DNA from 4 places in the Enterobacter sp. I4 genome. Region 2 is predicted to be linked to each of the others. Evidence: predicted binding sites of a transcription regulator. Region 2 holds the regulator's gene; each other region holds the start of a gene.
What was found. The regulator PurR, encoded in region 2, represses purine synthesis genes. The targets are predictions, from matches to a motif close to CANGCAAACGTTTGCNTG.

Region 1 (7,790 bases), 1.4 Mb from region 2:
GCTCCATTGCCTCTTCGCTCAGCATATTACGCGCGTCCAGACCGTCGGCCAGATGCACGCGCTGCTTCAGGCGACCGATGATCTGCATCGCGCCATCCACCACGCGGGCGATGACCATGTGAAAACTGTTTGAGCCAAGATCGACCGCGGCGAATTCCTGCGGGCGTGGGGTGTTATCGTTTATTGGCATAGGTTAATCGGGTTGCTCAAGTGATTTGATATAATCGTAAATCGCCAGTTGCGACCGCACTTTACGGCGATTGCCGCGCGGTACATAGCGGTTACTGAGTTCTTTGTCGATATAGCGTGCTTTCACCGTATCGCTGAACAGGATCTCAATAATGTCGAGGATCCGCTGCTTCAGGCGTGGGTCCAGCAGCGGTGCCGCCACTTCAATACGGTAATCAATATTACGCGTCATCCAGTCGGCGGATGAGAGGTAAACGCGCTTATCGCCGGCGTTATCAAAAATATAGACGCGATCGTGTTCAAGATAGCGATCCACAATGCTGATCACGCGGATATTATCGCTGATCCCTTCCAGTTCCGGAATGAGTGAACACATGCCGCGAATAAGCAGGTTTACCGGAACGCCGGAGCTGGAGGCCGCGTACAGGCGGTCCACCAGGCCTTTGTCCACCAGGTTATTGAGCTTCAGCGTAATGCCGGACGACAGGCCGTTCTGCGCATTGGCGATCTCTTTGTCGATCATATCGTACAGCAGACGGCGAGAATTCTGCGGTGAAACCAGCAGATAGTCGAAGCTAACCGGGCGGTACGGGTTTTCAATGAAGTTGAACACCCGACGCACTTCGTTGGTGATGCGCGCATCGGCAGTCAGCAGCGAGTAGTCGGTGTAAATACGCGCCGTTTTCTCGTTAAAGTTGCCGGTACCGATATGGGCGTAACGCACCACGTCGTCGCCTTCTTTACGGGAGATCAGGAATAGCTTGGCGTGAATTTTCAGCCCCGGCGCGGAGAAGATGACGTGCACGCCCGCTTCCGTCAGGCGGCGCGCCCAGTGGATGTTGGCTTCTTCGTCGAAACGCGCCTGGAGTTCAACCACAACGGTGACTTTTTTGCCGTTGTGCGCCGCGTGGATCATCGCGTCGATGATGCGGGAATCTTTCGCCACGCGATAGATGTTGATTTTAATCGCCAGCACGTTCGGGTCGAACGACGCCTGCCGCAGCAGTTCCAGCACGTGTTCAAAGGTGTGGTACGGATAGTAGAGCAGCACATCGCGCTCGCGGATGGCGTCGAACCCGTTGCGGAACTTATCGAACCAGATATGGCGCAGCCGCGGCAGCGGTTTGTTTACCAGATTGGCTTTGCCGACGTTCGGGAAGCCGATGAAATCTTTAAAGTTGTGGTAACGCCCGCCGGGAATAATGGAGTCGTAGCGGGAGATGGTCAGCTTGTCGCGCAGCATTTCGACCATCGCATCCGGCATATCGCGCTGATAGACAAAGCGCACCGGCTCTGCCGTGAGGCGCTGCTTGAGGCTGGAGGACATCAGCTCCATCAGGCTGGCTTCCATCTCATGAACCAGATCGTACTCGGCGTCGCGGGTCATCTTCATCGAGTAGGCGTTTAGCGCGTCGTAATCGAAGAAGCCTTTGAAGATATCGTCCAGGCAGTAGCGCAGGATGTTATCGAGCAAAATCATCGGCTTGCGTCTGCGCGGGGTTTCCGGCGGCAGGTTCACAAAGCGCGGGACTTTATCAGACGGTATCTCCAGCAGCGCGTAGCTAATATTCTCACCGCGAATGATTTCCACGGCCAGATAGGTGTAATCATCCTTCAGGAACTGCACCAGATCGGTTTCACGGTTGATCAGAATCGGGGTGATGTGCTGGCGCAGATAATGTTTGAAATAGTGGCGCAGCCAGTTTTGCTGGTTCGCGGAAAGCTGACGTTCGTTAATCAGGAAGATTTGGTTACGCGCCATTTCCAGCAGCAGCTCGTTATAGAGGCCATCAAATTCCTGATCGGCTTTCATTACGCGAGACTGGATTTTGCCCAGCAGGTGGCGCGAATGCGAGTTTAAGCCCTGTTCTTCGCTGATGATGATTCTGCGCTTCAGTTCAGCAAAACGAACCTTATAGAATTCATCCAGATTGTTGGAATAGATGCCTAAAAAGCGCATACGCTCAATCAGCGGGTTGCTTTTATCGGCCGCTTCCTGAAGTACACGTTCGTTGAATGCTAACCAGCTTAGCTCTTTCTCGATGTATAACTTTTCCTGACCCATTACAGCTCACACTCCAGTTCAATCACAGGACGTGGTAAATCCGTCTCGTCCTTATTATGGCGAGCATTTCCACGATATGTCCAACAGTGCCAGAAAAGTATGACAGTTATTTTTTTGTTGGGGATTTTAGAGGGTTGGAGAAGGGGATATCGGGTAACGCCGCGTGCAGGTCGGGTGAGCGCGGCACCACCCGACACGATAAACTACTCTTCGGCCGCATAGCCCTGCGGGGGCAGCTTAACGCCGTCCAGCCAGGCTGCACCGTCGCGCATTGCCAGACGCCCGTCAACAAACCAGCTTACCACCAGCGGGTAAATGGCGTGTTCCTGCGTCTGCACGCGTTCGGTTACGTCATCTTCGCTGTCGCCCTCGAAGACCGGCACTTTCGCCTGCAAAATCACCGGGCCACCGTCCAGCTCGTCGGTGACGAAATGCACGGAGGTACCATGTTCCTCGTCGCCGTTTTCCAGAACCTGACGATGGGTGTACAGGCCGGGATATTTTGGCAGCAGGGAAGGGTGGATATTGAGCAGACGACCGGCGTAGCGTTCAACGAACGCCGGGCTCAGGATACGCATGTACCCGGCCAGCACCACCACGTCGGGCGCGTAGGCGTCAATCTCCTGCATCAGCTCGCGGTCAAATGCCTCGCGGCCGGCAAACTGGCTGGCTTCCAGCGCGTGCGCCGGGATATTCGCTTCCCGCGCACGCTCAAGGCCGAACGCATCGGCCTTGTTGCTGAATACTGCCCGAATGGTGCCATTGATTTTCTTCTGCCTGCAGGCGTCAATAATTGCCTGCAAATTGCTTCCGTTACCGGAAATGAGCACCACGATGTTTTTCATTCAATGACCACACGCTGTTCGGAATCGGAGGCTTTAATCGTACCGATTTTCCACGCGTTTTCACCTTTTTCAGTCAGCAGCTTAACCGCTTTATCCGCTTCGCTGGCCGGCAGGGCGATAACCATGCCCACGCCGCAGTTAAAGGTGCGGTACATTTCGTGAGAGCTTACGTTGCCTGCGGTTTGCAGCCAGTTGAAGACGGACGGCCACTGCCATGAAGATTCGTCGATTACCGCCTGGGTATTGTCCGGCAGCACGCGCGGAATGTTTTCCCAGAAGCCGCCGCCGGTCAGATGGGCGATAGCGTGAACGTCAACGTTCGCGATCAGGTCCAGCACGTTTTTCACGTAGATGCGGGTCGGGGCCAGCAGGTGATCGGCCAGCGGTTTGCCGTCCAGCTCGGTGGTCAGCGGGTCACAGCCGCTCACTTCGAGGATTTTACGCACCAGGGAATAGCCGTTGGAGTGCGGACCGCTGGAGGCCAGCGCAACCAGCACATCGCCGTCGGCCACTTTGCTGCCGTCGATAATTTCTGATTTTTCTACCACGCCGACGCAGAAGCCCGCGACGTCATAATCTTCACCGTGATACATGCCCGGCATTTCCGCGGTTTCGCCGCCGACCAGCGCACAGCCTGACTGCAGGCAGCCTTCGGCGATGCCGCTAATCACGCTGGCTGCGGTATCCACGTCCAGTTTGCCGGTCGCGTAGTAATCCAGGAAGAACAGCGGCTCGGCGCCCTGTACCACCAGGTCGTTGACGCACATTGCCACCAGATCGATACCGATCGTGTCGTGACGCTTAAGATCCATCGCCAGGCGCAGTTTAGTACCCACACCATCCGTACCCGAGACCAGCACAGGTTCACGATATTTTTGCGGCAGCGCGCACAGTGCGCCGAATCCACCCAGGCCACCCATCACTTCCGGGCGGCGGGTTTTTTTCACCACACCTTTGATTCGGTCAACCAGCGCATTACCTGCGTCAATATCAACACCGGCATCTTTGTAGCTGAGAGAAGTTTTGTTGGTCACGGCTTAAATCCCCACGCGATTGCATAGCTAGTAAGAAAAATCGGCGCAATTCTAACAGTCCAGGCAAACGTTTGCGAGCCTATTCTCGGCGCGGGGATCTTTTTTTCACTCTCGCCCGTGCGGGCCGACAAACATGACTCTGTTCACGAAAATGAAACCGGTTTCGGCGAACTGCTTGCAACCGTTATCCCCTTTGCACATCATCGAAATGAAACCGGTTTCTGTAACTGTTTTTGCAGAAAATAACGCAGAATGAGGGAAAGCGAATGTCAGGATTTAAAGCAGGTTTTCTGTGGGGTGGGGCCGTTGCGGCGCATCAGCTTGAAGGCGGCTGGAAAGAGGGCGGCAAGGGCGTGAGCGTTGCCGACGTCATGACGGCGGGGGCCCACGGGGTGCCGCGTGAAATCACCAACGGCGTGCTGGAGGGGAAAAATTACCCTAACCACGAAGCCATCGACTTTTACCACCGCTATAAAGAAGACGTCAAACTCTTTGCCGAGATGGGGTTCAAATGCTTCCGCACCTCTATCGCCTGGACGCGTATCTTCCCGAAAGGCGACGAGCTGGAGCCGAACGAAGCGGGCCTCAAATTCTATGACGATCTGTTCGACGAGTGCCTGAAGCACGGTATCGAACCGGTGATCACGCTTTCCCACTTCGAGATGCCTTTCCACCTGGTGACGGAATACGGCGGCTGGCGCAACCGTAAGCTTATCGACTTCTTTGTCCGCTTCGCGACGGTCGTTTTTGAGCGCTACCAGCATAAGGTGAAGTACTGGATGACCTTTAACGAGATCAACAACCAGGCCAACTTCCACGAGGACTTCGCGCCGTTTACCAATTCCGGGCTGAAATACGCACCGGGTGAAGATCGCGAGCCGGTCATGTTCCAGGCGGCGCACTATGAGCTGGTGGCCAGCGCTCTGGCGGTGAAGGCGGGGCGCGAGATCAACCCGTCGCTGCAAATCGGCTGCATGATTGCCATGTGTCCAATCTATCCGCTGACCTGCGCCCCGGACGACATGATGATGGCGATGAACGCCATGCATCGCCGCTACTGGTTCACCGACGTCCACGTGCGCGGCAAATATCCGCAGCACCTGCTGAACTACTTTGAACGTCGCGGCTTCGCGCTGGACATCACCGAAGAGGATAAAGCAGCGCTGGCCCAGGGCTGCGTGGACTACATCGGCTTCAGCTATTACATGTCCTTCGCCACCAAAGCGACGGCGGATAATCCGGAGCTGGATTACGACGAGAGCAAGAGCCTGGTTTCCAACCCGTACGTGCAGAAATCCGACTGGGGCTGGCAGATCGATCCGGTTGGGCTGCGCTACTCCCTCAACTGGTTCTGGGATCACTACCAGCTGCCGCTGTTCATCGTTGAGAATGGCTTTGGCGCGATTGACGTGCAGGAGAGCGACGGCACGGTGAACGACCAGTACCGCATTGATTATCTCTCCGCGCACATCCGCGAGATGAAAAAAGCGGTGGTGGAAGATGGCGTGGATCTGATGGGTTACACCCCGTGGGGCTGTATCGATCTCGTTTCTGCCGGCACCGGTGAAATGAAGAAACGCTACGGCTTTATCTTTGTTGATAAAGATAACGAAGGTAACGGCACGCTGAACCGCAGCAGGAAGAAGTCGTTTGACTGGTACAAGCGGGTGATTGCCAGCAACGGGGAACAGCTATAATTGCCGGGTGGCGCTGCGCTTGCCGGGCCTGCGGGGTTTCCAGGCCGGGGAAGCGTTAGCGCCACCCGGCAGAACCTCGCACCAAAGCCGGAGCCTTGTCTCCGGTTTTTTTATGCGTTAATCATTTTGATTGATATACGTCAAGCAAGATGGGTATGGCGCAATCCGAAAAAAGCGGTATAATCCCGCGATTTTTTTGCGGATGCCACCTCAGAGGAGAAAGAGAATGAAGATTGTGGAAGTGAAACACCCACTCGTTAAACACAAGTTGGGCCTGATGCGTGAGCATGACATCAGCACGAAGCGTTTTCGCGAACTGGCTTCTGAAGTGGGCAGCCTCCTGACCTACGAAGCAACCTCCGATCTGGAAACGGAAAAAGTGACCATCGAAGGCTGGAACGGCCCGGTACAGGTTGAGCAGATCAAAGGTAAAAAAATTACCGTTGTGCCGATCCTCCGTGCGGGTCTGGGCATGATGGAAGGCGTGCTGGAGCACGTGCCAAGCGCGCGTATCAGCGTGGTAGGTATCTATCGTGACGAAGAGACCCTTGAGCCAGTCCCGTACTTCCAGAAGCTGGTTTCCAACATCGACGAGCGTATGGCGCTGGTGGTTGACCCGATGCTGGCGACCGGTGGTTCCATGATCGCCACCATCGACCTGCTGAAAAAAGCAGGATGCAGCAGCATCAAGGTGCTGGTTCTGGTCGCGGCGCCGGAAGGTATCGCGGCGCTGGAAAAAGCGCACCCGGACGTTGAACTCTATACCGCATCCGTCGACCAGGGGCTGAACGAGCACGGGTACATCATCCCGGGGCTTGGCGATGCCGGCGATAAGATTTTTGGTACTAAATAATCGAATAACGATAAAGAAGCCGACTTTGATAGTCGGCTTTTTTTTGAATAAAAACCCATAACAATGACACTCAGAGGAAAACACTATGACGCGCCGTGCTATCGGGGTGAGTGAAAGACCGCCGCTTTTACAGACAATCCCGCTTAGTTTGCAGCACCTGTTCGCCATGTTTGGCGCAACCGTGCTGGTGCCAATCCTGTTTCACATTAACCCGGCTACCGTGCTGCTGTTCAACGGCATCGGAACGCTGCTTTACCTCTTCATCTGTAAAGGCAAAATCCCGGCATATCTCGGGTCGAGCTTTGCCTTTATCTCCCCGGTACTGCTGCTGTTGCCGCTGGGTTATGAGGTCGCCCTGGGCGGCTTTATCATGTGTGGGGTGCTGTTCTGCCTGGTGTCCTTCATTGTGAAGAAAGCGGGTACCGGCTGGCTGGACGTGATGTTCCCGCCTGCGGCGATGGGCGCAATCGTTGCCGTCATCGGCCTGGAGCTGGCGGGCGTGGCGGCGAACATGGCCGGCCTGCTGCCGGCGGACGGTCAGTCGCCTGACACCAAAACCATCATCATCTCGCTGGTGACGCTCGGCGTGACGGTGTTTGGTTCCGTGCTGTTCCGCGGCTTTATGGCAATTATCCCGATCCTGATCGGCGTGCTGGCGGGCTATGCGCTCTCCTTCGTAATGGGCGTTGTGGATACCACCCCCATTGCCGAGGCGCACTGGTTCGCGCTGCCAACCTTCTATACCCCGCGCTTCGAATGGTTTGCTATCTTCACCATTCTGCCTGCCGCGCTGGTGGTGATTGCCGAGCACGTCGGCCACCTGGTGGTGACCGCGAACATCGTTAAGCGCGATCTGATCCGCGACCCGGGCCTGCACCGCTCCATGTTTGCGAACGGTTTTTCCACCATTATCTCCGGTTTCTTCGGCTCCACGCCAAACACCACGTACGGTGAGAACATCGGCGTGATGGCAATTACCCGCGTTTACAGCACCTGGGTTATCGGCGGCGCGGCGATCATCGCCATTCTGCTCTCCTGCGTCGGCAAGCTGGCGGCGGCGATCCAGATCATCCCCGTCCCGGTGATGGGCGGCGTGTCTCTGCTGCT
Region 2 (7,790 bases):
ATCCCGCGCGCGGAACGCGCCAGCGCAGGCATTCAGGTAATAGCTAAACATTCGTTTGAATCGTTCCGAATAGTTGTCGGCAATTTCAGGCCACGCGGCCTGGAAACGCTCGTGCCACGCCATCAGGGTGGTATCGTAATCTGCGCCAAAGTTATGCCAGTCTTCCACGATGAAATGCGGTTCGCTGGCGTTCGCTATCTGGCGTACGGAGGGTAAACAGCCGTTCGGGAAGATGTATTTATTGATCCAGGGATCCACATTGTTGTCGGTGCGCTTAGAGCCGATGGTATGTAACAGGAAAATACCGTCAGGCTTCAGGTTACGGTCGGCCACCTCAAAATAGGTTTTGTAGTTCTTCGGACCCACGTGCTCGAACATGCCAACGGAAACGATGCGGTCAAACTGCTCGTTCAGGTCACGGTAATCCTGAAGCCGAATATCAACATCCAGGCCCAGGCAGCGCTCCTGCGCCATCTTCTGCTGTTCGGCCGATATCGTGACGCCCACCACGCTGACGCCGTAATGCGTCGCCATAAACCAGGCGAGACCGCCCCAGCCGCAGCCAATGTCCAGCACCCGCATGCCGGGCTGCAGCTGCAGTTTGTCGCAGATCAGCTGTAGTTTATCCTGCTGCGCCTGTTCCAGCGACGTTGCTTTTTTCCAGTATCCGCAGGAGTACTGCATTAACGGGTCGAGCATCCGGCTGAACAGATCGTTACCCAGGTCGTAATGCTCTTTGCCGACGATCCACGCCCGCTTTTTACTTTGCAGATTGAACAGGCGAGCGGAGGCGATACGCAGCGTATCTTTGAAGTGACGAGGGAGCTGATTTTCAAGACCGGCGCGTAATACGCTGGAGAAGAACATATCCAGCCGTTCACACTCCCACCAGCCGTCCATATAGCTTTCGCCCAGCCCTAACGATCCCTCCTGCAAAACGCGTTTAAAAAAATCGGGATGTTTAACCTGGGGATCGGAGGGGGATGAGCCATTAATCGTAATGCCCGCACGTCCCAACAGTTCACTGACGATCCGGGACCAGTTATCGTCCGGAACGCTGACTTCTTCTATACACGATGAACTCATAGCTTCTCCATCACCTTGCTGTGATCAGAACCTTAAAACAGCGTAGACGCTTTTTTTGGTTTGTGAGAAATCTCACGGTAAATGCCCGCGAGGCTAATATCCGACGTAGAACAGAGGAAGGGAGATTTCCCTTGCCGAAAAGCCGTCCATGGTAAAACGGGAGCGCTCCGGCTCCCGTTAACACTTAATATTTATCGTATTTAATCGAACCAAATTTAGTATAGGCCTCTAAATTTGGTGATTCAACAGAAAATTGTTAGCAACCTAATCACTGGTTTTTAACATAATTTCCTGTGCAATCAGGCGTGCGACGTTTCTCTGTGCGCGTCTTGATTCTGCTCACGATGCGCTGATGACTGCATGCGATAGCCCAGACCTGCCAGCGCAACGGTGGCCAGCATGACGCTGGTGGTCGTGAGCAGCGGTGTTGCAATCAGCGCGGAGACCACCAGGCTTGCCAGGAAGCACAGACCCAGCTGCAGGGTATTTTGCAGCGCGGCAGCGCGGCCCGTCGCCTGCGGGAACGGGCGCAGCGCCTGAGCCACAACGATAGGGTAGATGGCACCGTTTGCGATCGCCATGACGCAGAACGGAATCAAAATTTCAGCAAGCCCGGCGCCCGGAATAAAGCCAACGGCCCAGGTCGCGATCACGCTTAACGCGTAGAGCACCAGCAGCCAGGGAAGCATCTGCTGGCCTTCCCATTTTTGCAGCGCGGCGCGACAGCCGTAGCCGCCCACCAGGAAGGCGATGGTCTGCGGAACGTAGCTCAGGCCGATAGCCGCCGGGCTGTAGCCCATGTCATGCAGAATAAACGGCGAACCGGTCAGCCATGCGAAGAAGCTGGCGGAGCAGGCGGCGTAAATCAGCACGTTGCCGCGATAGGCCTTAGCCCGCAGTAAGGAGGTGAAGGTGACCGGCTTCGCGTCCGGATGCGCCTCTTTTTTATGCGCAGGCTTAAGCGCAAACGCGGGCAGCATCAGCACCAGCGTGATGGCGAACAGCGTGGCGAAAATGGCCTGCCAGTCGAAGTGTGCCAGGATCCAGCTGCCCAGCAGCGGGGCGAGCGCCGGCGACAGGCCAACCAGCGGCATAATGGTGGCGAAAATACGGTTAGTGCGCGAGGCCGGATAATAGTCGGTAACCAGCGCCTGCCACGTGACCGCTGCGGCGCAGACCCCGACTGCCTGAATGAAGCGCAGCGCCAGTAGCCAGGCGGCATCGCGAACCCACAGCATGCCCAGACAGCCAACGGCAAATATCGCCAGCCCCAGCAACAGAACGGGCTTACGGCCAAAACGATCCGACAGCGGTCCCCATAGCAGCTGCGCAAAAGCGAAGCCTGCGAGGAACAGGCTCAGGCTGGCGCTGATGGCGGCGGCAGGGGTTTGCAAATCTTCCTGCATCGCGGCGAACGCGGGCAGATACATGTCGGTCGCCAGAAAGCCCAGCACGCTTAAGCCGCCGAGCCAGACTAAAAATCCTTTCCTGGGTTGCACTATTTATTCTCCTGAGGAGGCAGGTGTACGTTGCCGCAGAGTGTAGGGAGTGCAAAGCGGCTTGTGAAACGCTAATATTTGGCGAGTGCATTCAAAAATTTTGCAGGCAGAAAATGTGGTCAGATTATTCCCTTGAAGTGGTCGATGCCGTGGCCCGTAACGGCAGCTTTACCGGTGCCGCGCAGGAGCTGCACCGCGTTCCCTCGGCAATCAGCTATACGGTGCGGCAGCTGGAAGAGTGGCTCGCGGTCCCGCTGTTCGAGCGGCGCCATCGCGACGTTGAACTGACGCCCGCCGGGGCGTGGTTTTTGAAAGAAGGGCGGTCTGTTATCAAAAAAATGCAGATCACCCGCGAGCAGTGCCAGCAGATCGCTAACGGCTGGCGCGGACACCTTTCCATTGCGGTGGATAACATCGTTAAGCCGGAGCGTACCCGGCAGATGATCGTCGATTTTTATCGCCATTTTTCCGACGTTGAGCTGCGCGTTTCGCAGGAAGTGTTCAACGGGGTCTGGGATGCGCTGGCGGACGGCCGGGCAGAGATGGCGATAGGCGCCACGCAGGCCATCCCGGTTGGCGGGCGCTATGCGTTTCGCGACATGGGCATGCTGAGCTGGACTTGCGTCGTGGCGCGCGATCACCCGCTGGCGGCGATGGAGGGGCCGCTGAGTGACGACACGTTACGCAACTGGCCGTCGCTGGTGCTGGAGGATACCTCCCGTTCGCTGCCCAAGCGCATTACCTGGCTGCTGGACAATCAGCGCCGGGTAGTCGCGCCGGACTGGGAGTCGTCAGCCACCTGCCTGAGCGCGGGGCTGTGCGTTGGGATGGTGCCGGTACACGTTGCGCGTCCGCGCATCGACACGGGGGAGTGGGTGGCCCTGACGCTGGAAAATCCCTTCCCGGACGCAGCCTGCTGTCTGACCTGGCAGCAAAATGACGTATCGCCCGCGATGGCCTGGCTGCTGGATTATCTGGGAGACAGCGAAACGCTGAACCGGGAGTGGTTACGGGGACCAGCGTAGCTGGCCCCGAGAAATGATTAACGACGGTAGTCGCGGAACGGGCCGTCCGCAACGGAGCGGCGTTCAATCAGGCGCGGGTGGACTTCAATGGACTGGGACTGTTCACGCTTGTTGACGATCCTGTCCATCAGCATATTGAAGGCCGTTTCACCCAGAGAGTCTTTCGGCTGGTGAATGGTGGTCAGCGCCGGGGTGAAGAAGCGGGCGTTGCGCACGTTATCATAGCCGATCACCGAAATGTCCTGCGGCACGCGCAGGCCCAGCTCGTCCGCCGCACAGAGCGCGCCCATCGCCATGATGTCGCCGCCGCAGAACACCGCGGTAGGGCGATGCTGCTGGGAAACGATCTGCTGCATGGCGCGGTAGCCGGACTCCGGCTCGAAGTCGCCCTGCACGATCCAGTTTTCCGGCACGACGATCATCGCTTCTTCCATCGCCTTCATAAAACCGGCCAGGCGGCCAGCGCCGGTGTTGCGCTCCAGCGGGCCCGGGATCACGCCAATTTCGCGGTGACCGCGTTCCACCAGGTAACGACCCGCCATGTAACCGCCTTCGAAGGCGTTATCAATCACCGAATCGGTGAAATCGGCGCGCGCTTCGCCCCAGTCCATCACCACCATTGGAATGTGGCGATACTCTTCCAGCATGGAAAGGACCGACTCAGGGTATTCAGAACACATCACCAGCAGGCCGTCCACGCGCTTTTGCGCCATCATCGACAGGTAAGCGCGCTGTTTCTCAATGTTGTTCCACGCGTTGCCCAGAATCAGGGTGTAGCCTTTCTGGAAGCAGTTTTTCTCAACGGCTTCGATGATTTCAGCAAAGTAGGCCGCTTCACTGCTGGTAGCCAGCAGGCCAATCGATTTCGTGTGATTAACCTTCAGGCTGCGCGCAACGGCACTCGGCGAGTAGTGCAGTTCTTTGATCGCTGCCCACACGGCATTACGCGTCTCTTCTGCGACGAAACGCGTTTTGTTAATAACATGTGATACGGTTGTAGTGGAAACGTTTGCGCGTTTTGCTACGTCTTTAATTGTTGCCATTAAATGTCACTCCAGACCATATCCTAAGCTCCTGAAAAACTTGAAGGTAAACGTTTGCCTTCTCTCACCCTTATTACGCAATCTTGAGTTGCGACACGCCGGGAAAACGACACAGGACGTCAGGAGGGGGTCAATGGCCGGTACGCTAATAAATTTAGCGTGGAATTTTGTCCTATCTTGATGAAAAGGGGAAGAGGTAAAGTGGATATCCGCTTAAATCCTGGAAGATTTTTGACCTGAACTGTGTAAAAATGAGCAGGCTCACTTTTCGTAGGGTGAATAAAAGGAGAAAAATTGATGAGTACCGATCTTAAGTTTTCGCTGTTTACCACCATTGTTGTTCTTGCTCTTATCGTTGCGGGTGGTTTAACCGCTGCGCTGCACTGATTCAGACGGGGGAGAGCTTTCTCCCTCGCTTTGTGCGATTGTTACCCCTCCGGCAAAAATCTTTTGCCAAAATGTTAACTTCTCATTTTTTGTGATTGATGTCATGCTTTTGACTTCTTAATTCTGTGTCGCGTTATGGCACGGTTTCCGGAGTTCATTCATGAAAATCAATTTTCCACTGCTGGCCCTGGCGATTGGCGCTTTTGGGATTGGCACCACTGAGTTTTCCCCAATGGGGTTATTGCCTGTTATAGCCCGGGGCGTGGACGTCTCAATCCCTGCGGCCGGTATGTTAATCAGCGCCTACGCGGTTGGCGTGATGGTAGGGGCGCCGCTGATGACGCTGCTGCTTTCGCACCGCGCGCGCCGCAATGCGCTGATTTTCCTGATGGCGATTTTCACCCTGGGGAACGTGCTTTCCGCGATTTCACCGGATTACACCACCCTGATGCTCTCACGCATTTTGACCAGCCTTAACCACGGCGCGTTCTTCGGGCTGGGATCGGTTGTGGCCGCCAGCGTGGTGCCAAAACATAAGCAGGCCAGCGCGGTGGCCACTATGTTTATGGGGCTGACCATCGCCAATATCGGCGGCGTGCCCGCAGCCACCTGGCTGGGTGAGACGATCGGCTGGCGTATGTCTTTCCTCGCAACCGCGGCGCTCGGCGTAATTGCGATGGTGGCGCTGTTCTTCTCTCTGCCGAAAGGGAGCGCCGGTGAGCGTCCGGAAGTGCGTAAAGAGCTGGCTGTGCTGATGCGTCCTCAGGTGCTTTCTGCGCTGCTCACCACGGTGCTGGGAGCAGGGGCGATGTTTACGCTCTACACCTATATCTCCCCGGTGCTGCACGATATCACCCACGCGACGCCGGTATTTATTACCGCGATGCTGGTGCTGATTGGCGTGGGCTTCTCCATCGGTAACTATCTTGGCGGGAAGCTGGCGGACCGCTCCGTCAGCGGGACGCTGAAGGGTTTCTTAACCCTGCTGATTGCGATCATGATTGCGATCCCGTGGCTGGCGCGTAACGAAGTGGGTGCCGCAATTGCCATGGTGGTGTGGGGCGCAGCGACTTTTGCCGTGGTACCGCCGCTGCAGATGCGCGTAATGCGCGTCGCGCACGAGGCTCCTGGGCTCTCTTCTTCGGTCAATATCGGTGCGTTTAACCTCGGCAATGCGCTGGGCGCGGCTGCCGGCGGGGCGGTCATTTCCGGGGGGCTGGGCTACAGCTTCGTTCCGGTGATGGGCGCAATCATTGCCGCACTCGGCCTGCTGCTGGTGCTGATGTCCGGTCGCAAACAGCCTGAAGCAGCGTGCACCGCTGAATAAACAAAAACGCAGAAGGGTCTCCCCTTCTGCGTGTCTCTTACGCGGCGAAGTTCTTCGCAACAAACTCCCAGTTAACCAGTGCCCAGAAGTGCTCCAGGTAGTTAGGACGCGCGTTACGGTAATCGATGTAGTAAGCGTGTTCCCACACGTCCACGGTCATCAGCGGCGTTGCGCTGGTGGTGAGCGGGGTGCCTGCATTTGAGGTGGAAACGATAGCCAGTTTTCCATCGGCCTCCTTCACCAGCCAGGTCCAGCCGGAGCCGAAGTTTTTAACCGCGGCGTCGGTAAACTTCGCCTTGAACTCGGCGAAGCTGCCGAATGCGGCGTTAATGGCTTCGGCCAGCTCGCCGGCTGGCTCTCCGCCAGCATTGGGTGCCAGGCAGTGCCAGTAGAACGTATGGTTCCACACCTGAGCGGCGTTGTTGAATACGCCACCGTCTGAGCTGCGCACGATCTCTTCCAGCGTTTTGCCTTCAAAATCGGTGCCCTTGATCAGGTTATTCAGGTTGGTGACATAGGTCTGGTGATGTTTGCCGTAATGGTACTCCAGGGTTTCCGCAGAAATGTGCGGGGCCAGGGCGTCTTTTGCATACGGTAGTGCAGGTAATTCGAACGACATTGCTTCTCTCCTTATAGTTTTATACGTTGCCAATAACCCTACAGACAACATGGACAGAATAGCAAATTGAAAGGGTATGCAAAAGAGGAACTTACCCTGCCACGGATGCGGCAGGGCAGGGTTTAGCGGATGGTTTTCGGCGTCATGACGCGTCGCGCGCCCACGTAGTGGCGCACCCAGTAATCTTCGCTGAGAGAGGTGATCTGAATGTCCCGGCCGCTGCGCGGTGACTGGATGAACTTACCGTTACCCACGTACACGCCAACGTGGTCAGCCGTGCCGCGTCCCTGGGTGCGGAAGAACACCAGGTCGCCGTTTTGCAGTTCGCCACGGTTAACCGGGGCGGCGTCGCGCAGATGGTACATTTCGTTTGCGGTGCGCGGAATGCGGAATTTCACCAGATCCTTATAGGCATAATAAACCAGCCCGCTACAGTCAAAACCGGTGCGCGGGGAGGTGCCGCCCCAGCGGTACGGTTTACCAATTTGCCCCATCAGCTTATTCATCGCCGTTTTTTGCGCCTTCTGCATGCGAACCTTATGCGCGTCGGCCAGCTTCGTCACTTTTGTGCATTTGGTTTTATGGCCTTTGCGCACGATGCATTTTTCGGAAGCGGATCTGGCGGCAGTGCGGGTGGTGTTGCGCGTGCTGGAGCGGAGCGTTTTTGATGTGGTGGAGGCAGTCTTCTTCGTTTTCGCGGTGGATTTCTTTTTAACGGTTTTGCCGGTGGTTTTTTTCTTTTTTTCTGCGTTTTTTGCCAGATGCGTTTTTTGTACGGCAGAGTGTCGCGCCTGTTCAGAGGCG
Region 3 (7,790 bases), on a different contig from region 2:
GCCGCAGGGTGCTATAACCGCTTTCATACCATGCAGCTGCCGGAGTTTCTCGGCTTCTTCTCCGGCAAGCGTTTTGTGGCAATTGCGACGGCGTTTCTGTCGTTCCTGCTTGGCCTGCTGCTGCCGTACGTCTGGCAGCATATTCAGTCCGGGATAGACGCCCTGTCCGTAGTGGTGAATGGTGATAACCAGGCGGCCTCGACCTTTATCTTCGGATTCGTGGAGCGCGCGCTGATCCCGCTCGGCCTGCATCATATCTGGTATCCGTCCTTCTGGTACTCGTTTGGCGATTACACCACTCAGGCGGGACAGGTGATCCACGGCGACCAGACCATCTGGTTCAAGATGCTTGAAGAGGGGGTGAAATCGTTCAGCAGCGACACCTACCAGAACGCCGGTAAGTTCATGCAGGGTGAGTTCCCGCTCATGCTATTTGCGCTCCCTGCGGCGTGCCTGGCGATGTACCACGAAGCGCACGCTAAAAACAAAAAAATCGCGGCCGGTATTCTGTTCTCGGCGGCGCTGACCTGCTTCCTGACGGGGATCACCGAGCCGGTAGAGTTCACCTTTATTTTCGTGGCCCCGATCCTGTACATCTTCAACGCCGTCATGGCGGGCCTGGCGTACATGACCATGTACCTGATGCACGCGCATATCGCCAAATCCTTCTCGGCGGGCTTTATCGACTACCTGTCGTTCGGGATCCTGCCGTCGTTTAACGGCTATCAGACCAACTTCCTGAACGCCATCATCATCGGCATTCCGATGGCGCTGATCTACTACTTCACGTTCCGCTTTGTGATCCGCCGTTTCGACGTAAAAACACCGGGTCGTACCGAAGTGACCGCCAACGTGAATGACAAGTCCGATTCCGAACTTGCCACCGAAATCATCACACTGCTGGGCGGCGCGCAGAACATCGACTCCGTCGGCGCCTGTATCACCCGCCTGCGTCTGGAAGTGGCGAAGAGCGAGGCGGTGGATAAGGATGGTCTGAACGGGCTTGGCGCGCGCGGCGTGGTATTCGTCGGCGACAACGGCATACAGGTGATTTTCGGTGCCAGAGCACAGTTTATCGCCCAGACCATGTCCACGATGATTGGCAAATAATAAGATGCCTGAAGGAGTCGTCTCCTGTACGCTGGGGGACGCGCCTTATCCGGCTGATATTCGGTTAATTTCAGGGAGCGGTTTTGAAGAAAGTCAGCATTATTGATGTTGCAAAGCATGCGGGCGTGTCGGTCTCCACCGTCTCGCTGGTGCTGCGCCAGAAGGGAAAAATCTCAGAAGCGACGATCGGGAAGGTCAATGCTGCCATCGATACGCTGGGCTATGTTCATAACGTCGCCGCTGCCAACCTCCGCGCCAACACCTCCAACGTAATCGGCCTGATCCTGCGAGACTTTAGCGACAGCTTTTCCATCAAGGTGATGGCGAGCATCGTCCAGGAGCTGGAGAAGCAGGGCTATATGGTTTTTCTCGGTCAGCCGCTGAACGACGGTGAACACCTTGAGCGGACCCTGCTCTCTTTTAAGCAGCAGGGCGTGGCGGGTGTTATCTACCTGGCGTCGGATACCCGCACCGCAGCGCTGCCGGAACACATTCGCCAGTGCCCGCTTCCGCTTGTCGCGGTGTCGCAGTCTTTGCTGGACGAGAAATGCAACCTAGTCATGCGCGATAACCGCCAGGCGGCGAGTCTCGCCGCTCGCTACCTAATCGGGCGCGGGCATCGCAACATCGCCTACATCGGGGGGCGCGACGGCTGCCGCATCCGCGAGGAGCGTCTGCTCGGTTTTCGCAGCGCGATGACGCAAAACGGGCTGGTCTGGCGTGACGACTACTCCCCGGCCTGCACCGACGACACGCGGGCGGCTGCACTGGTGACTCGCCAGCTGCTGGAGAAGAACAATACGATTACCGCCCTGCTCTGCCACTCGCCTGATGCAATGATCGGCTCGATAACCGGCATTCACCAGGTGGGGCGTACGGTGGGGAAAGATGTCTTCTTGACGCAGCAGGTGGCGCTGATTGGTTTTGAAGATATGCTCCACGTGAACCTCACGTCACCGTCGTTTACCTACGTTTCGTCTGCCAGTGAAGAGACGGGCCGCCAGGCCGCGGGGTTGATGATCCGCAAGCTAAAAGCACCTGAGCTGCAAACCCAGCGCATTACCCTCTCCGGGCAGCTTATCGCGCGCGAGTCGGCGTAAAATCAGAATTTAGCACGGGTTTGCCGGAAGGAAACTGCTGCTATATTTCCATGATTTGCCATGGATAAATGCAATGCCTACCGTTATCACCCACGCCGCTGTTCCCCTGTGTCTGGGCTTAGGGCTCGGAACAAAAATCATCCCTCCCCGCCTGTTGTTTGTCGGGATCGTCCTCGCCATGCTGCCGGATGCCGACGTGCTGGCGTTTAAATTCGGCGTTGCCTACGGCAATATTTTCGGCCACCGGGGCTTTACCCATTCGCTGCTGTTTGCCTTTGTGGTGCCCATACTCTGCGTGCTGGCGGGTCGACGATGGTTCAGGGCCAGCCTGACGCGCTGCTGGCTGTTTTTAACCGTGTCGCTGCTGTCGCACAGCCTGCTGGATTCTGTTACCACCGGCGGGAAAGGCGTCGGCTGGCTGTGGCCATGGTCAGATGAACGCTTCTTTGCGCCGTGGCAGGTCATAAAAGTCGCGCCGTTTGCGCTGTCGCGCTATACCACGCCTTACGGGCATCAGGTCATTATTTCGGAACTGCTGTGGGTGTGGCTGCCGGGGGCGGTACTGATGGGGTTGCTGTGGTGGAGAAAGCGTGCGCGCTGATGCCCTCACCCCGGCCCTCTCCCACGGGGAGAGGGAGAAAACCTAACAATTCCCTCTCCCTGTGGGAGAGGGTTAGGGTGAGGGGAAATTACTTACGACGCCAGGTGGTACCCTGCGGGCCGTCTTCCAGAATAATACCCATCTCGGTCAGACGGTTACGCGCCGCATCCGCTGCCGCCCAGTCTTTCGCCTGACGCGCCTCGAAACGCGCCTTAATCAGCGCTTCGATTTCCGCCACTTCGCCGTCGTCCGCCTGCGCGCCGCTTTGCAGGAACACGTCCGGCTCCTGCTCCAGCAGGCCGAGCACGGAAGAGAGCTTACGCAGATGAGACGCCAGCGCATTGGCCGCTGCCATGTCCTCTGACTTCAGGCGGTTCACCTCACGCGCCATGTCGAACAGCACCGAGTAGGCTTCCGGCGTGTTGAAGTCGTCGTTCATAACCTCAATGAAGCGGGCTTCGAACGCCTCGCCGCCTGCGGCCGGAACAGACCGGTCGGTGCCGCGCAGGGCGGTGTACAGACGTTCCAGCGCAGAGCGCGCCTGCTTCAGGTTCTCTTCGCTGTAGTTCAGCTGGCTGCGGTAGTGGCCGGACATCAGGAAGTAGCGCACGGTTTCCGCGTCGTAATACTTCAGCACGTCACGCACGGTGAAGAAGTTGCCCAGCGATTTAGACATCTTCTCGCGATCCACCATCACCATCCCGGAGTGCATCCAGTAGTTCACGTACTCGCCGCCGTGCGCGCAGGTAGACTGCGCGATTTCGTTTTCGTGGTGCGGGAACATCAGATCCGAACCGCCGCCGTGAATGTCGAAATGGTTACCCAGCTGTTTGCAGTTCATCGCTGAACACTCAATGTGCCAGCCCGGACGGCCTTCGCCCCACGGGGATGGCCAGCTTGGTTCGCCCTCTTTGGACATCTTCCACAGCACGAAGTCCATCGGGTTTCGCTTCACGTCAACCACGTCGACGCGCGCCCCGGCCTGGAGCTGCTCCAGATCCTGGCGGGAAAGCGCACCGTAGGTTGGATCCGTCGGCACCGAGAACATGACGTCGCCGTTGTCCGCCACATAGGCGTGACCGCGCGCGATCAGCTTTTCGGTGATCTCGATAATTTCATGGATGTGGTGGGTTGCACGCGGCTCGCTGTCCGGGCGCAGAATATTTAAGGCGTCAAAGTCCTTGTGCATTTCAGCGATCATGCGATCCACCAGCGCCACAAAGCTTTCTCCATTTTCATTAGCGCGCTTAATGATCTTGTCGTCGATGTCGGTGATGTTGCGCACATACTTCAGGTTATAGCCCAGGAAGCGCAGGTAGCGTGACACCACATCGAACGCGACAAAGGTACGGCCATGGCCGATATGACAGAGATCGTAAACCGTAATACCACACACGTACATGCCGACTTCCCCGGCATGGATAGGTTTAAATTCCTCTTTTTGGCGCGTCATTGTATTAAAGATTTTTAACATCGAAGATTCCATGTAAACACGTGTGTGGATTGTTTGTTCCTTATAATACCCATAATTGGGAGCACGGTCAGCACACAATGCAAGGTGATCGTGTCCTGTGGTTATGCTATAACAAGCCCCTATATGTGACCCGAGCACGGGTCGACGCACCACAATAACGGAACAGGATGCAAAAATGGTTACTTTCCACACTAATCATGGCGATATCGTAATCAAAACCTTTGATGACAAAGCGCCTGAAACAGTTAAAAACTTCCTGGACTACTGCCGCGAAGGTTTCTACAACAACACTATCTTCCACCGTGTGATCAACGGCTTTATGATCCAGGGCGGCGGTTTCGAGCCTGGCATGCGCCAGAAAGAGACCAAAGAAGCGATCAAAAACGAAGCGAACAACGGCCTGAAAAACACCCGTGGTACGCTGGCAATGGCCCGTACTCAGGCCCCGCACTCTGCAACCGCACAGTTCTTCATTAACGTGGCGGACAACGACTTCCTGAACTTCTCTGGCGAAAGCCTGCAGGGCTGGGGCTACTGCGTGTTCGCAGAAGTGGTTGAAGGAATGGACGTGGTCGACAAGATCAAAGCCGTTTCTACTGGCCGCAGCGGCATGCACCAGGACGTTCCTAAAGAAGACGTTGTGATCACAAGCGTGACCGTCAGCGAGTAATTCGTGGCGACACTCTTTATTGCGGATCTGCATCTGCAAACGGAAGAACCGGCGATAACCGCCGGTTTTCTGCGTTTTTTACGCGGTGAAGCGAAAAGCGCCGACGCGCTGTACATTCTGGGCGACCTGTTTGAAGCCTGGATCGGCGACGACGATCCGAACCCGCTGCACCGTGAAATGGCAGCCGCCATCAAAGCGCTGGTTGATAACGGTGTCCCCTGCTATTTCATTCACGGCAACCGTGATTTTCTGATCGGCAAGCGCTATGCCCGCGAGAGCGGCATGCTGCTGCTGCCGGAAGAACAGGTGCTCGACCTCTATGGCCGCAAGGTGTTGATCATGCACGGCGACACGCTTTGCACCGACGATACCGGCTATCTGGCGTTTCGCGCCAGGGTCCACACCCCGTGGATCCAAAAACTGTTTCTCACTCTGCCGCTCTTTATCCGCAGCCGCATCGCCGCCAGAATGCGCGCGGGCAGCAAAGCCGCCAACAGCAGTAAGTCGATGACCATCATGGACGTTAACCCGCAGGCGGTGGTTAGCGTGATGGAGAAGCATCGCGTCCAGTGGCTGATCCACGGTCATACCCATCGCCCCGACGTGCACTCCCTTGTCGCCAACGGCGAGCCCGCCCATCGCGTGGTTTTAGGCGCGTGGCACAGCGAAGGATCAATGGTAAAAGTGACGCCGGAAGGTGTGGAGCTGATCTCCTTCCCGTTTTAACGGCTTCTCGTCTTTTCGCCCATTTCTCAACCACGCAACCGTTTTCCTTGCCGGTATTACATGCTATTCTCTGTGCCCTCGAAAGCAGTGTGTTCCGCACCACAGGAGTTTTAAGACGCATGTCTTCCCGCAATAATCCGGCGCGTGTCGCCATCGTGATGGGGTCCAAAAGCGACTGGGCTACCATGCAGTTCGCCGCCGAAATCTTTGAAATCCTGAATGTTCCGCACCACGTTGAAGTGGTTTCCGCACACCGCACGCCGGACAAACTGTTCAGCTTCGCCGAAAGCGCCGAAGAGAACGGTTACGAGGTGATCGTTGCCGGTGCGGGCGGCGCAGCACATCTGCCGGGCATGATTGCCGCTAAAACGCTGGTGCCGGTACTGGGTGTGCCGGTACAGAGCGCCGCATTAAGCGGAGTCGACAGCCTCTATTCTATCGTCCAGATGCCGCGCGGCATTCCCGTCGGCACGCTGGCAATTGGCAAAGCGGGTGCGGCAAACGCCGCGCTGCTGGCGGCGCAGATCCTTGCCACCCACGATAAAGACCTCCACCAGCGCCTGGCGGACTGGCGTAAAGCCCAGACCGATGAGGTGCTGGATAACCCGGATCCGCGGGGTGCGGCATGAAGCAGGTTTGCGTTCTCGGTAACGGTCAGCTTGGCCGTATGCTGCGCCAGGCCGGTGAACCGCTGGGTATTTCCGTCTGGCCGGTCGGACTGGATGCCGAACCGGAAGCCGTGCCGTTTCATCAGAGCGTGATCACCGCCGAGATTGAACGCTGGCCGGAAACCGCCCTGACGCGTGAACTGGCGCGCCATAACGCCTTTGTAAACCGCGACGTGTTCCCGATCGTTGCCGACCGCCTGACGCAAAAGCAGCTTTTCGACAAGCTCGGGCTGGCAACCGCGCCGTGGCAGTTGCTGTCCGATAAAAGCGAGTGGAGCGACGTCTTCGCGATGCTGGGCGAGCTGGCGATTGTGAAGCGTCGCGTCGGCGGCTACGACGGTCGCGGGCAGTGGCGTCTGCGCGCGCACGAAACCGCAGAGCTGCCGGATGACTGCTACGGCGAGTGCATCGTTGAGCAGGGCATTAACTTCAGCGGCGAAGTGTCGCTGGTTGGCGCGCGCGGCCACGACGGCCGTACGGTGTTTTATCCCCTCACGCACAACCTGCATCAGGACGGCATTCTGCGCACCAGCGTCGTCTTCCCGCAGGCCAATGCTGACCAGCAGGCGCAGGCGGAGGAGATGCTTTCAGCCATCATGCACGAGCTGGGCTACGTGGGCGTTATGGCGATGGAGTGTTTCGTCACGCCGTCGGGTCTGCTGATTAACGAACTGGCCCCGCGCGTACATAACAGCGGCCACTGGACGCAAAACGGCGCCTCCATCAGCCAGTTTGAGCTGCACCTGCGCGCCATTACCGACCTGCCCCTGCCGCAGCCGGTGGTAACCAGCCCGTCGGTGATGATCAACCTGATCGGCACCGATCTGAACTACGACTGGCTGAAGCTGCCGCTGGTGCACCTGCACTGGTACGACAAAGAGGTTCGCGCGGGCCGTAAGGTGGGTCACCTCAACCTGAACGACACCGATACCGATCGCCTGAGCGCCACCCTGGAAGCGATCGTCCCTCTGCTGCCGCCAGAGTACGCGAGCGGCATTGTCTGGGCACAATCAAAGCTCAGGTAAGCCCTATCTGCGCCGGGGAGTTGACCTTCCCCTTCCCCGGCGTACAATTCCCGCCCATTGCTGCTCAGTTTTCTTCTGGAATCACCATGAACGATGGAACGGACTATCGCGCGATCCTCGCGTCTGATACCCCATTAATCGACGTTCGCGCGCCGATCGAATTTGCCCAGGGTGCGATGCCTGGCGCACTCAACCTGCCCTTAATGAACGACGACGAGCGCGCCGCCGTCGGCACCTGCTACAAGCGTCAGGGTCCCGACGCCGCGCTGGCGCTCGGCCATAGCCTGGTAAACGGCGAAACGCGTGAGGCGCGGATCGGCGCCTGGCGCGAAGCCTGCCTTGCTCAACCTGAGGGCTACCTGTGCTGCGCGCGCGGCGGCCAGCGCTCGCATATTTCACAGGCCTGGCTGAAGGAG
Region 4 (7,790 bases), 1.5 Mb from region 2:
TTATGGTTGCTGAATTGACCGCATTACGCGATCAAATAGATGAAGTGGATAAGGCGCTGCTGGATCTACTGGCACGCCGCATGGCGCTGGTGGCTGAGGTCGGCGAGGTTAAAAGCAAATACGGCCTGCCGATTTACGTCCCGGAGCGCGAGGCCTCGATGCTCGCCTCCCGCCGCAAAGAGGCGCAGGCGCTGGGCGTTTCTCCGGATTTGATTGAGGATGTCCTGCGTCGCGTCATGCGCGAGTCCTATTCCAGCGAAAACGATAAGGGCTTCAAAACCCTTTGTCCTTCGCTGCGCCCGGTGGTTATCGTCGGCGGCGGCGGTCAGATGGGCCGTCTGTTTGAAAAAATGCTGACGCTTTCTGGCTACCAGGTACGCATTCTGGAAAAAGAGGACTGGGAGCATGCCCCGGAACTCATGAAAGATGCCGGAATGGTTATCGTCAGCGTGCCGATCCACGTCACGGAGCAGATCATCGGGAAGCTTCCTCCTTTACCGGATGATTGCATTCTGGTGGATCTGGCCTCCGTTAAAAATGGTCCGCTGCAGGCAATGCTGGCTGCGCATACCGGCCCGGTGCTTGGGTTACACCCGATGTTTGGCCCGGACAGCGGCAGCCTGGCGAAGCAGGTGGTGGTTTACTGTGACGGACGGCAGCCGGAAGCCTATCAGTGGTTCCTGGAACAAATTCAGGTCTGGGGCGCTCGCTTGCACCGCATTAGCGCAGTAGAGCACGACCAGAACATGGCCTTCATTCAGGCGCTGCGCCACTTTGCGACCTTTGCCTATGGGCTGCATCTGGCGGAAGAAAATGTTCAGCTTGAACAACTGCTGGCACTTTCCTCGCCAATCTACCGCCTGGAGCTGGCGATGGTCGGGCGTCTGTTTGCGCAGGATCCGCAGCTTTATGCCGACATTATCATGTCGTCTGAAAATAATCTGGCGCTGATCAAACGCTACTATCAGCGCTTTGGCGAAGCCATCACCTTGCTGGAGCACGGCGACAAGCAGGCCTTTATCGACAGCTTCCGTAAGGTGGAGCACTGGTTCGGCGATTACGCCACGCGTTTCCAGAGTGAAAGCCGCACGCTGTTGCGCCAGGCAAATGACAGTCGCCAGTAATCCGATGATGTATATACTGAAAGCCAGCAATGCTGGCTTTTTTCATTTTGGGGAACTGTCATGGCTGAACCGCAGCTGCTGTTGAACTACACCGGGCATCTGCCCGAATGCCCGACGTGGAGCGCAGAAGAGAAGGCGCTTTACTGGGCGGATATTCTGGAAGGGGAGATCCATCGCTATCATCTGCCTACCGCAGAGCATACGGTGCTCTCATTTCATGAAGAAGTGGGGTGTTTTGCCCTGCGTGAGCGCGGCGGCTTTATCGTCGCGATGCGTAACGCTATCTGGCTGGCCGATAAACACGGCCTGCTCCAGCGTAAGGTATGTGATAACCCGTCCAACCCGCAGCTTGCGCGGTTTAACGATGGCGGAACCGATCGGCAGGGGCGCTTTTACGCGGGCACGTTCTGGGGACCGGGAGATTATAACGGCGCCATACTGATGCGTATCGACAACGATCTGACGCCGAAGGTGATCCAGTGCGACATTCACGGGCATAACGGCTTAGCGTTTAGCCCGGACGAGCAGTGGATGTTTACCTCAGACACGCCAAACGGTGTCATCTACCGTACGCCGCTGGATGAGTCTGGCGAACCCGGTAAGCGCGAAGCGTTTCGCCGGTTTAGCGAGGGGGAGGGGATACCCGACGGTGCGGCAATGGATGAGGAAGGATGCTACTGGAGCGCGCTGTTTGACGGCTGGCGGATAGCGCGATTTTCACCGCAGGGAGAACAGCTGGAAGAGTACCGGCTGCCGGTACGCTGTCCGACGATGGTCTGCTTTGGCGGGGACGATATGAAAACGCTGTTTATCACCACCACGCGGGAAAATATGGAGGCGGAGGAGCTGGCGAAATATCCCCTTTCCGGCGCCATCTTCACCCTGCCGGTTAATGTGGCAGGGATGAAGAAAAGCCGCTTTATCGAACGTTAAGCCGGGTCAACCGGGACCACGTTTTCGCTCGGATAGCAGCCCAGCACTTTCATCGAACGGGTGATCTCGCCCAGTTCGCGCAGGGCTTTCTGCATGGATGCAGATTCCAGATTTGCCTGCACGTCGAGATAAAACATCTCTTCCCACGGATTGCCATGAATAGGGCGCGATTCCAGCTTCGTCATGATCAGGTTGTGGTTGCGCAGTACCAGCAGCGCTTCTACCAGCGCCCCTGCCTGCTGGCCGGTCGCCATCAGCAGGGTAGTTTTAGCCGGAACCTGATCTGACACGTTGATGGCCTTGCGGGCCAGAACAATGAAACGCGTAATGTTCTGAGTCTGGTTTGCCAGATTACGCTCCAGCACCTGCAGGCCATACAGCGCGCCGCCCGCTTCGCTACCGAGTGCAGCGACGGCAGGAGAGTTTGCCTGCGCTACTTTTTCCATCGCCGCCGAGGTACTTTCGGTGTACTCAATTTTCCAGTTCGGATAGCGGTTCAGGAACTGGCTGCACTGCTGGAACGGCTGCGGATGGCTGTAAACCGTTTCGATCTGATGCAAATCGGTTGAGCCGGAAACCAGCACGCAGTGGTCGATAGGAATAGTCAACTCGCCTACCAGCGACAGGCTGGTATGCTGAAGCAGATCGTAAACATCGTTGATGGCGCCGGAACTGGTGTTCTCAATGGGCACCACGGCGTAATCGGCCTGGCCGGTTTCGACCTGGTTGAAAATATCAGCAAATTTCGCGCAGCCGCTCTCAATAAACTCCTCGAAATGGCGGGCCGCGTACTGGCGCGCCGCCAGGTGCGAATAGGAGCCTTTCGGGCCGAGAAAGGCAATACGAGCAGAGTGCGGGTTGGTTTTGTTCAGATGCTGCTGGAGCAGGGCCTGCTGAGTCAGAACGGAATCTTCGATGATGAGCTGGAACAGGCGAGTAATGTAGTGAGCATCCAGATGATGTGCTTTACCGAGCTGAATCAACCGTTCCAGTAAATCGCGCTCGCGATCGATATCGCGCACCGGCCGATGGGAGTCCAGCTTGGCTTTACCCACTTCAATGGCCAGTGAACGGCGTTCAGCCAGCAGAGCCAGTAATTTTTCGTCAAGCGCGCTGATTTTTACGCGTAAATCCAGTAGCGGGTTTTCCGGTGTCATAGTGTTGCCTGTCTCTTTTATCGTTATCAAAAAAAAGGCCTCCCGGTGGGGGAGGCCTTGTTGTTCGTCTTCGCATTCTTTATCACACGACGAAACGCCTCCCGGTCAGGGGAAGGTAAAAAAGAATGCGAAGAAAAACGGCGTCTGTTTCATGGGGTCATCCTGAAATTGATATCGTTAAAGTACCTGTACTGTTTTAATCCTGTCAATAAAAAACGCGCCCGGAGGCGCGTTGTCGGTACACTCAATTTAAAGGATTACTCTTCTTCAACTTCTTCCGCGAAGCTGGCGTCTTTCACCGATGTTGTGGCGCGACGGGCTTCACCTTTGTGTTGCACTTTATTGAGCTGCCGTTCCAGCTTGTTGATCAAATCGTTAATTGCGGTGTACATATCCTCGTGTTTTGCGCTGGCGACCAGATGGCCGTTTGGAGTATTGATAGTTGCATCAGCGACGAAACCCTGTGGCTCCTTGGACAGGATGATATGTGGATTAATCAAATGTGTTTGCCATTTATCCAGTTTGGCGAGACGGTCTGCGACGTGCTGGCGGATTGCCGGAGTAATTTCCATTTGTTTACTGGTAATGTTCATTGTCATAAATTTTACCTCTTGTCTTTCCGTCTTGGTGATTCCAGCATACCCGACCTAATGTCAAAATGTGTGATTTAGATCACGTTATTTTGTCGGTTTTTGTCAGGGAATCTTTTTTGTGAGGCAGGGCAGGAAGAGGCGAGATTTACCTTGTCGAACCCAGAATTTACGGTCATAGTTGACAGGATGTGTTGAGGCTAAACCGCTTCAGCTGAGGTCTGGAATGTATACAAAAACGGCAGCCATCGGGCTGCCGTTTTGCTTTGAAGCGAGATCAGGTGTTGCTGCTGTTCGCGGCGATGATTTTCGCGACTTTGTCAGCCTGAGCGGTCATCTGCATTTCACGATAGGCGTTTTCCATCAGCTTCAGGCCATCACGCGTTGCCTGCGTATCCGGATAATCACGCAGCATGCCTTCCACACGGTTAACCACGGCAACCCATGCGCCACGGCGGGTGTAGTATTCCGCTACGGAGTATTCATATTTCGCCAGGCGATTTTTCAGGAACACCAGACGCTTGGTGGCATCGGTAATGTACTGGCTGTTCGGATAGCTACGGACCAGCTTTGAGAAGTCATTGAAAGCATCACGCGCGTGCTGCGGGTCACGGTCAGAACGATCCACCCCGAAGAAGCCCTGCAGTGCGCTGTCATCCAGCGCCATGTTGGTCAGGCCGCGCATGTACATCACATAATCGATGTTAGGATGGGTAGGGTTCAGACGCATGAAACGATCGATAGTAGCCTGAGCCAAAGGCAGATCGGCATTTTTGTAGTAGGCATAGATAAGATCTAACTGTACCTGCTGCGAATACGGACCAAACGGATAGCGATTATCCAACGCTTCCAGTTGCGTTATCGCCTGTTTCCAGTTACCGTCCTGCAACTTTTGTTGTGCAGTCGCATAGATTTCATTCGGCGGATTGTCAGGGACCTGTTCATTCGAACCGGAGCAGCCCACCAAAGCCAGGCTCAACGTGGCCGCTGCCACCAGATATTTCATGCGCGTCATGACGTTTTGACTTTCCTCAAATGTTTGTCCGGGAGAAACTCAGTTCCTGCTCCCGATTAAGACCAGCTACAATAGCACACTATATTAAACGGCAAAGCCGTAAAACCCAACGTTAAACGAAGAAGCAGTTTATGGCACAACGAGTAGAACTCACCGCAACAGTCTCCGAAAATCAGCTCGGTCAACGCTTAGATCAGGCTTTGGCCGAATTGTTCCCTGATTATTCGCGTTCACGCATAAAAGAATGGATCCTTGACCAGCGTGTGCTGGTAAACGGCAAGATCTGGGACAAACCAAAAGAGAAAGTGTTTGGTGGGGAAGCTGTCGCCATCAATGCTGAAATCGAAGAGGAAGTCCGCTTCGAGCCGCAGGATATCCCCCTGAACATCGTCTATGAAGATGACGACATTCTGGTCATCAACAAGCCGCGTGACTTTGTTGTTCACCCTGGAGCGGGTAATCCTGATGGTACGGTACTGAACGCACTCCTCCATTATTATCCGCCAATTGCGGACGTACCGCGCGCCGGTATCGTTCACCGTCTGGATAAAGACACCACCGGCCTGATGGTGGTGGCGAAAACGGTCCCGGCTCAGACTCGCCTGGTAGAATCCTTGCAGCTGCGCGAAATTACCCGCGAGTATGAAGCGGTAGCGATTGGTCATATGACCGCTGGCGGCACGGTTGAAGAGCCAATCAGCCGTCACCCTACCAAACGTACTCATATGTCCGTGCATCCGATGGGTAAACCTGCCGTCACGCATTACCGCATCATGGAGCATTTCCGCATTCATACGCGCCTGCGTCTGCGTCTGGAAACCGGACGTACTCACCAGATCCGCGTGCACATGGCGCACATTACCCATCCGCTGGTGGGGGACCCGGTGTACGGCGGTCGTCCCCGTCCGCCAAAGGGGGCGTCGGATGAATTTATCTCCGTGCTGCGCAAATTCGATCGCCAGGCCCTGCATGCAACCATGCTGCGTCTTTACCACCCAATTACCGGTATTCAGATGGAATGGCATGCGCCGATCCCGCAGGATATGGTGGAACTTATCGACGCGATGCGCGCGGATTTCGAAGAACATAAGGATCACGTGGACTGGTTATGACCAAGCTGATTGTCCCGGAGTGGCCGCTGCCTGAGGGTGTGGCTGCCTGTAGTTCAACCCGCATCGGTGGCGTGAGCCAGGGCGCATGGGCGTCTCTAAACCTTGGCGCACACTGTGGCGATAACCCGGAGCACGTTGAAGAGAACCGTAAGCGCCTCTTTGCTGCCGGAAATCTGCCTTCAAAACCGGTCTGGCTTGAGCAGGTGCATGGTAAAGCGGTACTGACGCTGTCCGGGGAACCGTATGCGTCTAAACGTGCCGATGCCTCATACAGTAATATTCCGGGAACGGTTTGCGCGGTAATGACCGCCGATTGCCTGCCCGTGTTGTTTTGCAACCAGGCGGGCACGGAAGTGGCTGCGGCGCACGCCGGCTGGCGTGGCCTGTGCGAAGGCGTGCTGGAGGAGACCGTCGCCTGCTTCCAGGACAATCCCGCTAACATCATTGCCTGGCTTGGCCCGGCGATTGGACCTCGCGCGTTTGAGGTGGGGCCAGAGGTGCGCGAAGCCTTTATGGAAAAAGATGCTCAGGCGGCTAATGCGTTTGTGGCTTCCGGCGATAAATATCTGGCCGATATTTATCAGCTTGCCCGCCAACGGTTAAATAATGTCGGCGTAACGCAGATCTTTGGCGGCGATCGCTGTACCTTCACCGAAAACGATGATTTCTTCTCCTATCGCCGCGACAAGACCACGGGTCGTATGGCAAGTTTCATTTGGCTGATATAACCTATAGAATCAAGACGATCCGGCACGCGCTGTTTTCTTTTCACATAATTCAGGTCATTAACCTTGAATAATTGAGGGATGACCTCATTTAATCTCCAGTAGCAAATTTGACCTGTTATGGGAGGAGTTATGCGTCTGGATCGTCTTACTAATAAATTCCAGCTTGCTCTCGCCGATGCCCAGTCCCTCGCACTGGGGCACGACAACCAATTTATCGAACCTCTTCATTTAATGAGCGCCTTGCTGAATCAGGAAGGGGGATCGGTACGTCCTTTATTAACGTCCGCTGGCATTAATGCCGGCCAGTTACGCACCGCCATCGATCAGGCGCTGAGTCGTTTACCGCAGGTGGAAGGTACCGGCGGCGACGTGCAGCCGTCACAGGATCTGGTGCGCGTGCTGAACCTTTGCGACAAGCTGGCGCAAAAGCGTGGGGACAATTTTATTTCGTCAGAGCTGTTTGTTCTGGCGGCGCTTGAATCACGCGGTACCTTGACCGACCTGCTGAAATCTGCCGGCGCTACCACCGCCAACGTGACTCAGGCGATTGAGAAAATGCGTGGAGGTGAAAGCGTGAACGATCAGGGAGCCGAAGACCAACGTCAGGCTTTGAAGAAATTTACGGTCGATCTGACCGAACGTGCCGAGCAGGGCAAGCTTGACCCGGTGATCGGCCGTGACGAAGAAATTCGCCGTACTATTCAGGTATTGCAGCGTCGTACCAAAAATAACCCGGTGCTGATTGGTGAGCCCGGCGTTGGTAAAACCGCCATCGTTGAAGGGCTGGCGCAGCGTATCGTTAATGGTGAAGTGCCGGAAGGGCTGAAGGGCCGCCGCGTGCTGGCACTGGATATGGGCGCGCTGGTGGCCGGGGCGAAGTATCGCGGCGAGTTCGAAGAGCGTCTGAAAGGCGTGCTGAACGATCTGGCAAAACAGGAAGGTAACGTCATCCTGTTTATCGACGAACTGCATACCATGGTCGGGGCAGGTAAAGCTGACGGCGCAATGGATGCCGGGAACATGCTGAAACCTGCGCTGGCGCGTGGTGAACTTCACTGCGTTGGTGCCACCACGCTGGACGAGTATCGTCAGTACATTGAAAAAGATGCCGCGCTGGAGCGTCGTTTCCAG

Region 1: the regulator PurR is predicted to act here: its motif matches at 4,194-4,211, upstream of purM (phosphoribosylformylglycinamidine cyclo-ligase).
Region 3: the regulator PurR is predicted to act here: its motif matches at 5,713-5,730, upstream of purE (5-(carboxyamino)imidazole ribonucleotide mutase).
Region 4: the regulator PurR is predicted to act here: its motif matches at 3,911-3,928, upstream of raiA (ribosome-associated translation inhibitor RaiA).

What each region holds. Positions count from the first base shown of each region.
Region 1 is NZ_JALBUO010000001.1:1,107,747-1,115,536, forward strand. It holds gene ppx (exopolyphosphatase) at 1-190, opposite strand, end outside; gene ppk1 (polyphosphate kinase 1) at 194-2,254, opposite strand; gene purN (phosphoribosylglycinamide formyltransferase) at 2,458-3,099, opposite strand; gene purM (phosphoribosylformylglycinamidine cyclo-ligase) at 3,096-4,133, opposite strand; gene MOQ06_RS05260 (6-phospho-beta-glucosidase) at 4,400-5,830, shown strand; gene upp (uracil phosphoribosyltransferase) at 6,057-6,683, shown strand; gene uraA (uracil permease) at 6,769-7,790, shown strand, end outside.
Region 2 is NZ_JALBUO010000001.1:2,498,677-2,506,466, reverse strand. It holds gene cfa (cyclopropane fatty acyl phospholipid synthase) at 1-1,086, opposite strand, end outside; gene punC (purine nucleoside transporter PunC) at 1,386-2,585, opposite strand; gene punR (DNA-binding transcriptional activator PunR) at 2,699-3,610, shown strand; gene purR (HTH-type transcriptional repressor PurR) at 3,628-4,653, opposite strand; gene MOQ06_RS11850 (YnhF family membrane protein) at 4,951-5,040, shown strand; gene MOQ06_RS11845 (MFS transporter) at 5,201-6,367, shown strand; gene sodB (superoxide dismutase [Fe]) at 6,405-6,986, opposite strand; gene MOQ06_RS11835 (C40 family peptidase) at 7,109-7,790, opposite strand, start outside.
Region 3 is NZ_JALBUO010000002.1:44,426-52,215, forward strand. It holds gene MOQ06_RS12550 (PTS transporter subunit EIIC) at 1-1,110, shown strand, start outside; gene malI (Mal regulon transcriptional regulator MalI) at 1,194-2,210, shown strand; gene MOQ06_RS12560 (metal-dependent hydrolase) at 2,284-2,811, shown strand; gene cysS (cysteine--tRNA ligase) at 2,900-4,285, opposite strand; gene ppiB (peptidylprolyl isomerase B) at 4,461-4,955, shown strand; gene lpxH (UDP-2,3-diacylglucosamine diphosphatase) at 4,959-5,681, shown strand; gene purE (5-(carboxyamino)imidazole ribonucleotide mutase) at 5,801-6,310, shown strand; gene purK (5-(carboxyamino)imidazole ribonucleotide synthase) at 6,307-7,374, shown strand; gene mnmH (tRNA 2-selenouridine(34) synthase MnmH) at 7,461-7,790, shown strand, end outside.
Region 4 is NZ_JALBUO010000001.1:969,709-977,498, forward strand. It holds gene tyrA (bifunctional chorismate mutase/prephenate dehydrogenase) at 3-1,124, shown strand; gene MOQ06_RS04640 (SMP-30/gluconolactonase/LRE family protein) at 1,185-2,057, shown strand; gene pheA (bifunctional chorismate mutase/prephenate dehydratase) at 2,054-3,214, opposite strand; Phe leader region at 3,243-3,368, opposite strand; gene pheL (pheA operon leader peptide PheL) at 3,320-3,367, opposite strand; gene raiA (ribosome-associated translation inhibitor RaiA) at 3,472-3,813, opposite strand; gene bamD (outer membrane protein assembly factor BamD) at 4,082-4,819, opposite strand; gene rluD (23S rRNA pseudouridine(1911/1915/1917) synthase RluD) at 4,951-5,931, shown strand; gene yfiH (purine nucleoside phosphorylase YfiH) at 5,928-6,659, shown strand; gene clpB (ATP-dependent chaperone ClpB) at 6,789-7,790, shown strand, end outside.